2 regions of the Agromyces sp. Root1464 genome follow, and region 1 is predicted to be linked to the other one. Evidence: predicted binding sites of a transcription regulator. Region 1 holds the regulator's gene; the other holds the start of a gene.

The links. The regulator HspR, encoded in region 1, represses chaperone genes until heat shock. The targets are predictions, from matches to a motif close to AAGTTGAGTCNNNNNGACTCAACTT.
Region 2: ASD23_RS15565 (ATP-dependent Clp protease ATP-binding subunit) is a predicted target of HspR. The motif match lies at 2,778-2,802, and genes of this name have one in related genera.

The regions. Positions count from the first base shown of each region.
Region 1 covers NZ_LMFU01000001.1:1,238,292-1,242,402, reverse strand. Annotated here, with positions in the region: gene ASD23_RS05700 (cation-translocating P-type ATPase) at 1-634, shown strand, start outside; gene ASD23_RS05695 (hypothetical protein) at 713-1,441, shown strand; gene ASD23_RS05690 (heat shock protein transcriptional repressor HspR) at 1,447-1,863, opposite strand; gene ASD23_RS05685 (DnaJ C-terminal domain-containing protein) at 1,873-2,868, opposite strand; gene ASD23_RS05680 (nucleotide exchange factor GrpE) at 3,008-3,601, opposite strand; gene dnaK (molecular chaperone DnaK) at 3,604-4,111, opposite strand, start outside.
Region 2 covers NZ_LMFU01000002.1:2,146,316-2,150,426, forward strand. Annotated here, with positions in the region: gene ASD23_RS15560 (MFS transporter) at 1-530, shown strand, start outside; gene ASD23_RS15565 (ATP-dependent Clp protease ATP-binding subunit) at 590-2,758, opposite strand; gene ASD23_RS15570 (hypothetical protein) at 2,942-3,445, opposite strand; gene ASD23_RS15575 (YceI family protein) at 3,554-4,111, shown strand, end outside.

The DNA of each region.
Region 1 (4,111 bases):
GCTCAGCCTCATCATGCTGTTCCTGGCGGCGAGCGCGTTCTCGATCGCCGAGGGCGTGGCGCTGTTCCCGGCGCAGGTGCTGTTCATCAACTTCTTCGTGGCACTGTTCGCGGTCTTCGCGATCGCCGCCGACGCGAACCCGCCCGGCATCATGAACCACCCGCCACGGGATCCGAAGATCGGCGTCGTCAACCGGGTCTCACTCGTCGAGTGGCTCGTCTACGGCGCCGTCATCTTCCTGATCGCGCTCGTGCCGCTCCTCTGGGGGCCCGACGAACCGAGCCCGGTCGAACCGACCGCGTCGATGACGATGGCCTACGTCGTGCTCGGACTCGCCACCGTGCTGAGCGCCCTGCTCATGCGCCGCACGCCCGAGTCGGGTCTGCTGGCGCCCATCGCGGCGGTCGCCAAGATCCTCGTCTGGCCGGTGCTGCTCATCGTCGCGTCGACCGAGATCGGCTTCCTGCAGCGTGCGCTCGGCACCGTCTCGCTCACGGGCTGGCAGTGGCTCGGCTGCATCGGCCTCACGATGGTGCTGCTGGTCGTCGTCGAGGGCGACAAGTGGTTCCGTCGGCGCCGGCTCGCACGCCGCCTCGCGGCGAATCCCGTCGCCGCCACCGTCGGCATCCGCTGACGTCCGGGCCGGTGCTCCTGATCACGGCCGAATTCGCTGAGTGCGGCTCTCGGCGGGGTTTGCTACCCTCGGGTCCGCATGCAGGACGCACGAGCCGGGGGACGACGGGCGGCGCGACATGAGGTCGCGACGCCCGTGACGCGTCCCCGCCGCCAGGCGTCGCCGCGGGCGAGCTCGCCCCGCCGATCGCTCGCCGCCGCCGCCGTGCTCTCGGTGCTCGGCCTGCTCGCGGGCCTCGCCCTCGCGCCGCTGCCGCAACCCGCCGGCCTCGCCTCCTTCGCCGCCGCGAGCGGCCAGCACCGCGGCGAGGCGCAGGATCTCACGGTCGCAGCGGATGTCGCGGCGCCGACCGTCTCGCACGATTCCTACGTCGCGACCACCGGCACCCAGACGCTCGTCGCCGGCGGCACGAACGTCGACTGGGCCAAGCTCGTGCTCATCGAGGGCGGTTGGCCGTTGACCGAGGAGAACGTCACCTTCATGATGCGCTGGATGCGTCAGGAGAACGGCGCCGACAACTGGTGGAACCGCAACAACCCGCTGAACAACGGACAGGGGTCGGGCGGCGGCTCCGGCCTCGGCAGCTACCCGAGCCTCGTCGAAGCGGCCTACTACGCCGCCGAGAACCTGCAGTCGGGTCGCTATCCCGAGGTCGACGCCGCGCTCGCGCGAGGCGATTCGGCCGACGCCACCGCGCAGGCGATCTGGGCGTCGGCCTGGGCCTCGAGCCACTACGGGTACGGCACGCACTGGAGTTCGCGGCCCTACGACGTCATCGAAGCCCCGGCTTCGGCCTGGGGTCGCTGACCCGCCTACTCGCGCTCCAGCGGACGCCACACGACGACCGCGTTCTCGCGGCGCACGCGGGTTCCGGCTCGCAGCGAGATGACCTCGCCGGCCGAACCCGCCGCGAAGACGCGGCGGCCCGGGCGGTTCAGCATCTCGTCGGCGAGCGCGCCCTCGAGTTCGCGCACCCTGGCGCGCAGGGTCGCCACCTCGTCTTCGAGTCCGAGCACCCGTCGGATGCCCTCGAGGCTCACGCCCTCGCTCGAGAGCTGGGCGATCTCACGCAACTGCACGACGTCGTGCATCGAGTACCGCCGAGACTTGCCCGCGGTGCGGGTCGGCGAGACGAGCCCGAGCCGGTCGTACTGGCGCAGCGTCTGGGGGTGCATGCCCGCGAGTTCGGCGGCGACGGAGATGACGAAGAGCGGGCTCCTCTCGTTCATCTCCACCGCCTAGCCCTTCGCCTTCGCGAGCAGGTCGTCGCGGGGATTCTCGTCGGGCAGCAGCGCGGCGAACTCCTCGAGCTTCGCCTCCGCCTCCTTCGAGAGATGGGATGGAACGGCGACCTGCACGACCGCGAGCAGGTCTCCGGTGCCCTTCGGGGTCTCGACTCCGCGGCCCTTGACGCGCAGGACCCGGCCGCTCGGCGTGCCGGGGGCGACCCGCAGCTTGACGGGGCCGCCGCCGAGGGTCGGAACCTGGATCGTCGCGCCGAGGGCGGCCTCGGTGAAGGTGACGGGCACGGTGACCCTGAGGTTCAGGCCGTCGCGCTCGAAGACCGGGTGCTTGCGCACCGTCACGGTCAGCACGATGTCGCCGGGCTCGCCGCCGTCGGGCGAGGGCTGACCCTTGCCGCGCAGTCGGATCTTCTGCCCGTCGGCGACACCCGCGGGGATTCGCACCGTGATCGGCTTGCCCTCTGCGGTCTGCAGGGTGATCTGGTCGCCCTTGGTGGCCGTGACGAAGTCGAGCGTCGTCGACGCCGTGACATCCCGACCCTTGGTGGGCCCGCCGGCGCCGCGGTAGCCGCCGGTGGGCTGGCCGAAGCGGCCGCCGCCGAAGAGCCCGCCGAGCAGGTCGTCGTAGTCGCCGCCCTGCTGGAACGTGTAGGACTGGCCGCGACCGCCGCCGCCCTGGCCGAACATGCCGCCGAAGACGTCTTCGAAGCCGCCCGCGCCGCCGGCACTGCCGGGCGCGGTGAAACGCGCGCCGGAGCCCATGGCCCGCACGGCGTCGTACTCCTTGCGCTGCTCGGGATCGGCGAGCACGGAGTGCGCCTCGCTGATCTCCTTGAACTTCGCCTCGGCGGCAGCGTCACCGGGGTTGGAGTCGGGGTGGTACTTGCGCGCGAGCTTGCGGTACGTCTTCTTGAGGTCTGCGTCGCTCACGTCTTTGGAGACGCCGAGCACCTTGTAGAAGTCTTTGTCGAACCAATCCTGACTGGCCACCGGCACCTCCTCTTCTGAAATCTAGTCGGGTCTGTCTGTCGGGGCACGCGATCCCGCTGGTCGAGTAGCGACGAAGGAGCGTATCGAGACCTCGAACGGGTCTCGATACGCGCTTCGCGCTACTCGACCGGCGGATGCACTACTGCGGGGTCTTCACGACGACCTTCGCTGCGCGGAGCAGCGTGCCGCCGAGGGCGTACCCGGTCTCGACGACGTCGGCGACCGTGTCGATCTCGACGTCGTCGGCCGGCTGCTGGAAGATCGCCTCGTGCCGCTGCGGGTCGAACGGCTCGCCGACCTCGCCGAACGAGGTGAGGCCGAGCTTCTCGGCAGCGCCGCGCAGCTTCGCCGCGATGGTCGCGAACGGCGCGTCTCCGTCGAGGTCGCCGTGCTTCTCGGCCCGGTCGAGGTCGTCGAGCACGGGCAGCAGCACGGCCACGGCCGCACCGACGGCGCGCTCGCGCTCGAGCTCGCGGTTGGCCTCGGTGCGCTTGCGGTAGTTGGCGTACTCCGCGGTGATGCGCTTGAGGTCGGCGAGGTGCTCGTCGCTCGGATCCTGCACCTCGGCGTTCGCCGCGTTCAGGATGTCGTCGACCGTGAGCACCTCGTCGTCGTCACCGGCAGCGGATGCCGCGGCATCCGTCTCAGCCTCTGGCGTCTCGATATCGGGCCCCTCGGCCTCGATGAGTTCGTCATCGAGGCCTTCCGGCTCGTTCTCGTGCTTGCCTGACATGGTTACTTCTTCTCTTCTTCGTCGTCGATGACCTCGGCGTCGACCACGTCTTCGTCGGACGCGGCCTCTTCACCGGTGGGCGTCGCGTCTTCGCCGGCCGGAGCGGAGGCGTCGGCCTGGCTCTGCGCGTAGATCGCCTCGCCGAGCTTGCCCTGCGATGCGTTGAGCTTCTCGAACGCCGACTTCACGGCGTCGTCGTCTTCGCCCGCGAGCGCGGTCTTCAGCGCGTCGACATCGCCCTGCACCTCGGACTTTACGTCGGCGGGGAGCTTGTCGTCGTTGTCCTTGATCAGCTTCTCGATCGAGTAGACGAGCTGCTCGGCCTGGTTGCGGGTCTCAGCCGACTCGCGACGCGCCTTGTCTTCGGCGGCGTGCTCCTCGGCCTCGCGCACCATGCGCTCGATGTCGTCCTTCGGGAGGCTCGAGCCGCCCGAGATCGTCATGCGCTGCTCCTTGCCGGTGCCCTTGTCCTTCGCCGACACGTGCACGATGCCGTTGGCGTCGATGTCG
Region 2 (4,111 bases), on a different contig from region 1:
TCGCCGAGGTCTCGACCCGGGTGATCGGGCTGTCGTTCGCGGTCAACACCGCGGTCATCGTGCTGCTGCAGTTCACGGTGCTGGCGAAGATCAGCGGCAAGCGCCGCACGCGGGTCATGTGGGTCATGGCGGGCGTCTGGGCGACCTCGTGGCTGATCCTCGGCGCCGCGGGGCTCCTGCCCGACACGCTGGCCGCCGCCATCGGCGTGCTGGCGTTCATGGGCGTCTTCGCCTTCGGCGAGACCCTGCTGCAGCCGACGGTGCCGGCGATCTACAACGACCTCGCCTCCGACCACAATCGCGGCCGCTACAACGCGATCAACTCGGCGGCGTTCCAGGGCGGTGCCATCGCCGGCCCGGTCGCCGCGGGCCTGCTGCTCGACCACGACCTCGACGCCGTGTACATCGCGGTGATGGTCATCGGCTGCCTCGGCATCGGTGTGCTGGCGCTCGCGCTCGAACGACGCATTCCGGCGAGCGCCAACGGCGTGCGCGCCCCCGAGGCCGAGAGCGACGTCGCCGTCGAGTGACGGCCGCGCAGCGCGACGCGGCATCCGCTCGGTGATTCGAACGGATGCCGCGGGCGCCCCTATTCGACCGGGAGCTCGGCCCGTGCCACGGTGAGCGAGTCACCGTCGTCGGCGAGGCCGACCACGACCGTGTCGCCGTCGCGAACCTCGCCCGTGAGCAGCGCCCGGGCGAGCCGGTCGTCGATCTCGTGCTGCATGAGGCGGCGGAGCGGCCGGGCGCCGTACAGCGGGTCGTACCCGCGCTCGGCGAGCCACGCCCTGGCGTCGGGAGTGACGCCGAGCTGCAGTCGCCGCTCGTGCAGTCGCGCCGACAGCCGGTCGATGTAGAGGTTGACGATCTCGGCGAGCTCGTCTTCGCTGAGCGCCGAGAACACCACGATGTCGTCGAGCCGGTTCACGAACTCGGGCTTGAAGGCCTGCCGCACGGTCTGCAGCACGGCTTGCTCCTTCTCGTCCCAGCTGAGCGACGGGTCGATCAGGTACTGCGAGCCGAGGTTCGACGTGAGGATCAGGATGGTGTTCCTGAAGTCCACCGTGCGGCCCTGGCCGTCGGTGAGGCGCCCGTCGTCGAGCACCTGCAGCAGCACGTCGAAGACCTCGGGGTGCGCCTTCTCGACCTCGTCGAAGAGGATCACCGAGTAGGGGCGACGACGCACGGCCTCGGTGAGCTGGCCGCCCTGGTCGTAGCCGACGTACCCGGGGGGCGCGCCGACGAGTCGCGAGACCGAGAACTTCTCGCCGTACTCCGACATGTCGATGCGCACCATGGCGTGCTCGTCGTCGAAGAGGAAGTCGGCGAGCGACTTCGCGAGCTCGGTCTTGCCGACGCCCGTCGGGCCGAGGAACAGGAACGACCCCGTCGGCCGGTTGGGATCGCTGATGCCGGCGCGCGAGCGGCGCACCGAGTCGGCGACCGCCGCGACGGCGCGCTTCTGGCCGATGAGGCGCTTGCCGAGCTCCTGCTCGAGGTGCAGCAGCTTCTCGGTCTCGCCCTGCAGCAGTCGGCCGACGGGGATGCCCGTCCACGCGGCGATCACCTGGGCGATGTCCTCCTCGGTGACCTGCTCATTGACCATGCGGGGCTCGTCGGGAGCCTGCTCGGCCTGCTCGGCCGCCTCGAGGTCGCGCTGCAGGCGCGCGATCGTCTCGTACTCGAGCTTCGACGCCTTCGCGTAGTCGGCCTCGCGCATGGCTCGGTCGCGCTGCGTGACCGCGTCGTCGAGCTGCTTCTTCAGGTCGCCGACGCGGTTCAGCGACATCCGCTCTCGGGCCCAGCGGGCCTCGAGGCCCGCGAGCTCGCGCTCCTGCTCGACGAGCGTCTCGCGCAGCTTCGCGAGCCGCTCCTTCGACGCGTCGTCCTTCTCCTTCTTGAGGGCGAGCTCCTCGAGCTTCATGCGGTCGACCTGGCGCTTCAGCTGGTCGATCTCGACGGGGCTCGAGTCGATCTCCATCTTGAGGCGCGACATGGCCTCGTCGACGAGGTCGATCGCCTTGTCGGGCAGCTGACGCGCTGAGATGTACCGGTTCGACAGGGATGCCGCGCTCACAAGTGCGGCATCGGAGATCGTGACCCCGTGGTGGGCCTCGTAGCGTCCCTTGAGGCCGCGGAGGATCGCGATCGTGTCCTCGACGCTCGGCTCGCCGACGTACACCTGCTGGAAGCGGCGTTCGAGCGCGGCATCCTTCTCGATGTATTCGCGGTACTCGTTGAGCGTGGTCGCACCGATGAGCCGCAGCTCGCCACGGGCGAGCATGGGCTTCAGCATGTTGGACGCCGCGACGGACCCCTCGCCGCCGCCTGCGCCCATGAGCAGGTGCAGTTCGTCGACGAAGGTGATGATCTCGCCCTCGGCGTCGTTGATCTCCTTGAGGACGGCCTTCAGCCTCTCCTCGAACTGGCCGCGGTACATCGCACCGGCGACGAGCGCCGAGATGTCGAGCGAGATGAGCTGCTTGCCCTTCAGCGACTCGGCGACGTCGCCGGCGACGATGCGCTGGGCGAGCCCCTCGACGACGGCGGTCTTGCCGACGCCCGGCTCGCCGATGAGCACGGGGTTGTTCTTCGTGCGTCGCGTGAGCACCTGGCTGACGCGACGGATCTCGGAATCGCGCCCGATCACGGGATCGAGCTTTCCGGCCTTGGCGATCTCGGTGAGGTTGACGCCGTACTGTTCGAGCGCCGACTTCTGCTCTTCCTGCGTGCTCGGCGCACCCTGCATGTTGGCCACAGGCACTCCCTTCGTTCAAAACTTGAGTCTAGTTAACTCAACTTTGTCGAGAGGGCTGGTATTCCGACTTCCGCGCCGAATCTCCCCCACAGATCACGCTAGACGGATGCCGCGTGGCGCGCCAGCGATCGGCAGGCTGCGCCGTGCTTCGCCGAACAGCCGGCCGGCGAGGCGATCAGCCGGTCAGCGCACCACCTCGACGGCGACCACCGTGGTGCGCACGGGACCGGCGGGCGTCGGCGATTCGAACCGCACGGGCATGCCCGGGAACATCCGGGCGAACCAGAACGTCTCGGCGGCGGCATCCGGAGCTTCATCACGCGTCTCGTAGCGGAGGCACTCGACCCGCCCGATCGGCAGGTCGATCGTCTCCTCGTCGACGGTCGTGCGCTCGGCGGGGAACGCGGCGTGACCCTGCAGTTCGAGCCAGGTCACCCGCGCGCTCGCGATCTCACCGTCGACACCGCCGTCGGGCGCGACGCGCCAGCGCTCGAGGGTGGCGCCCTCGTCATCGCACTCGGTGAAGCGGTTGACGCGCTCGAACGCCTCGCCCTCGGGCTCCTCCACGAGGATGCGGATCGTCTTGCCGGAGCCGCTCGCGTCCCGGATCTCGTCGGCGGTGAACGGCGTCGGCAGCAGACCGGGGCCGAGCACGTGCGGGTCGCCGGAGTCATGGGGGTGGCTCATGCACGACAGTCTGCGTCATCCGTCGTCATCTCGACAGGATCGCGGCGAATTCAATGCATTCTCATACGTTGATCCGGCATGCTCGAAGTCCGACCCTGTGGAGGCCGCATGCAGAAGCGCACCAAGATCATCACCGCCTCGATCGTCGCCGGAGCGCTCGTGCTCGGTGCGACCGCCGCCATCGCGGCCCCGATCGTCTACCGCGACCTCATCGTCGGCGAGGCCGAAGCGGCGCCGTCGGTGACCACGCCACCCTCGGCGACGGTCGACGCCGGCACCGAGGCATCCGACCTCACCGGCCAGTGGGCCGTGGCCGACGGCTCGTTCGCCGGCTATCGCGTCGACGAGGTGCTGAACGGCACCGACGTCACCGTCACCGGTCGCACCTCCGACGTGACCGGCGGCTTCACGGTCGACGGGCTGAGCCTGACCGCCGCATCGATCGAGGTCGACGTCGCATCGATCGCGACGGACTCGGGCAACCGCGACGAGTACTTCCGCTCGAGTGCCCTGCGCACGGACGAGTTCCCGACAGCGACCTTCGTGCTCACCGAGCCGATCACGATCGACGCGGCGCCCGTCGTCGGCGACGTGCAGACCGTGCAGGCAGCGGGCGAACTCACCATCGCCGGCGTCACCCGCCCGGTGACCGTCGACCTCGACGCG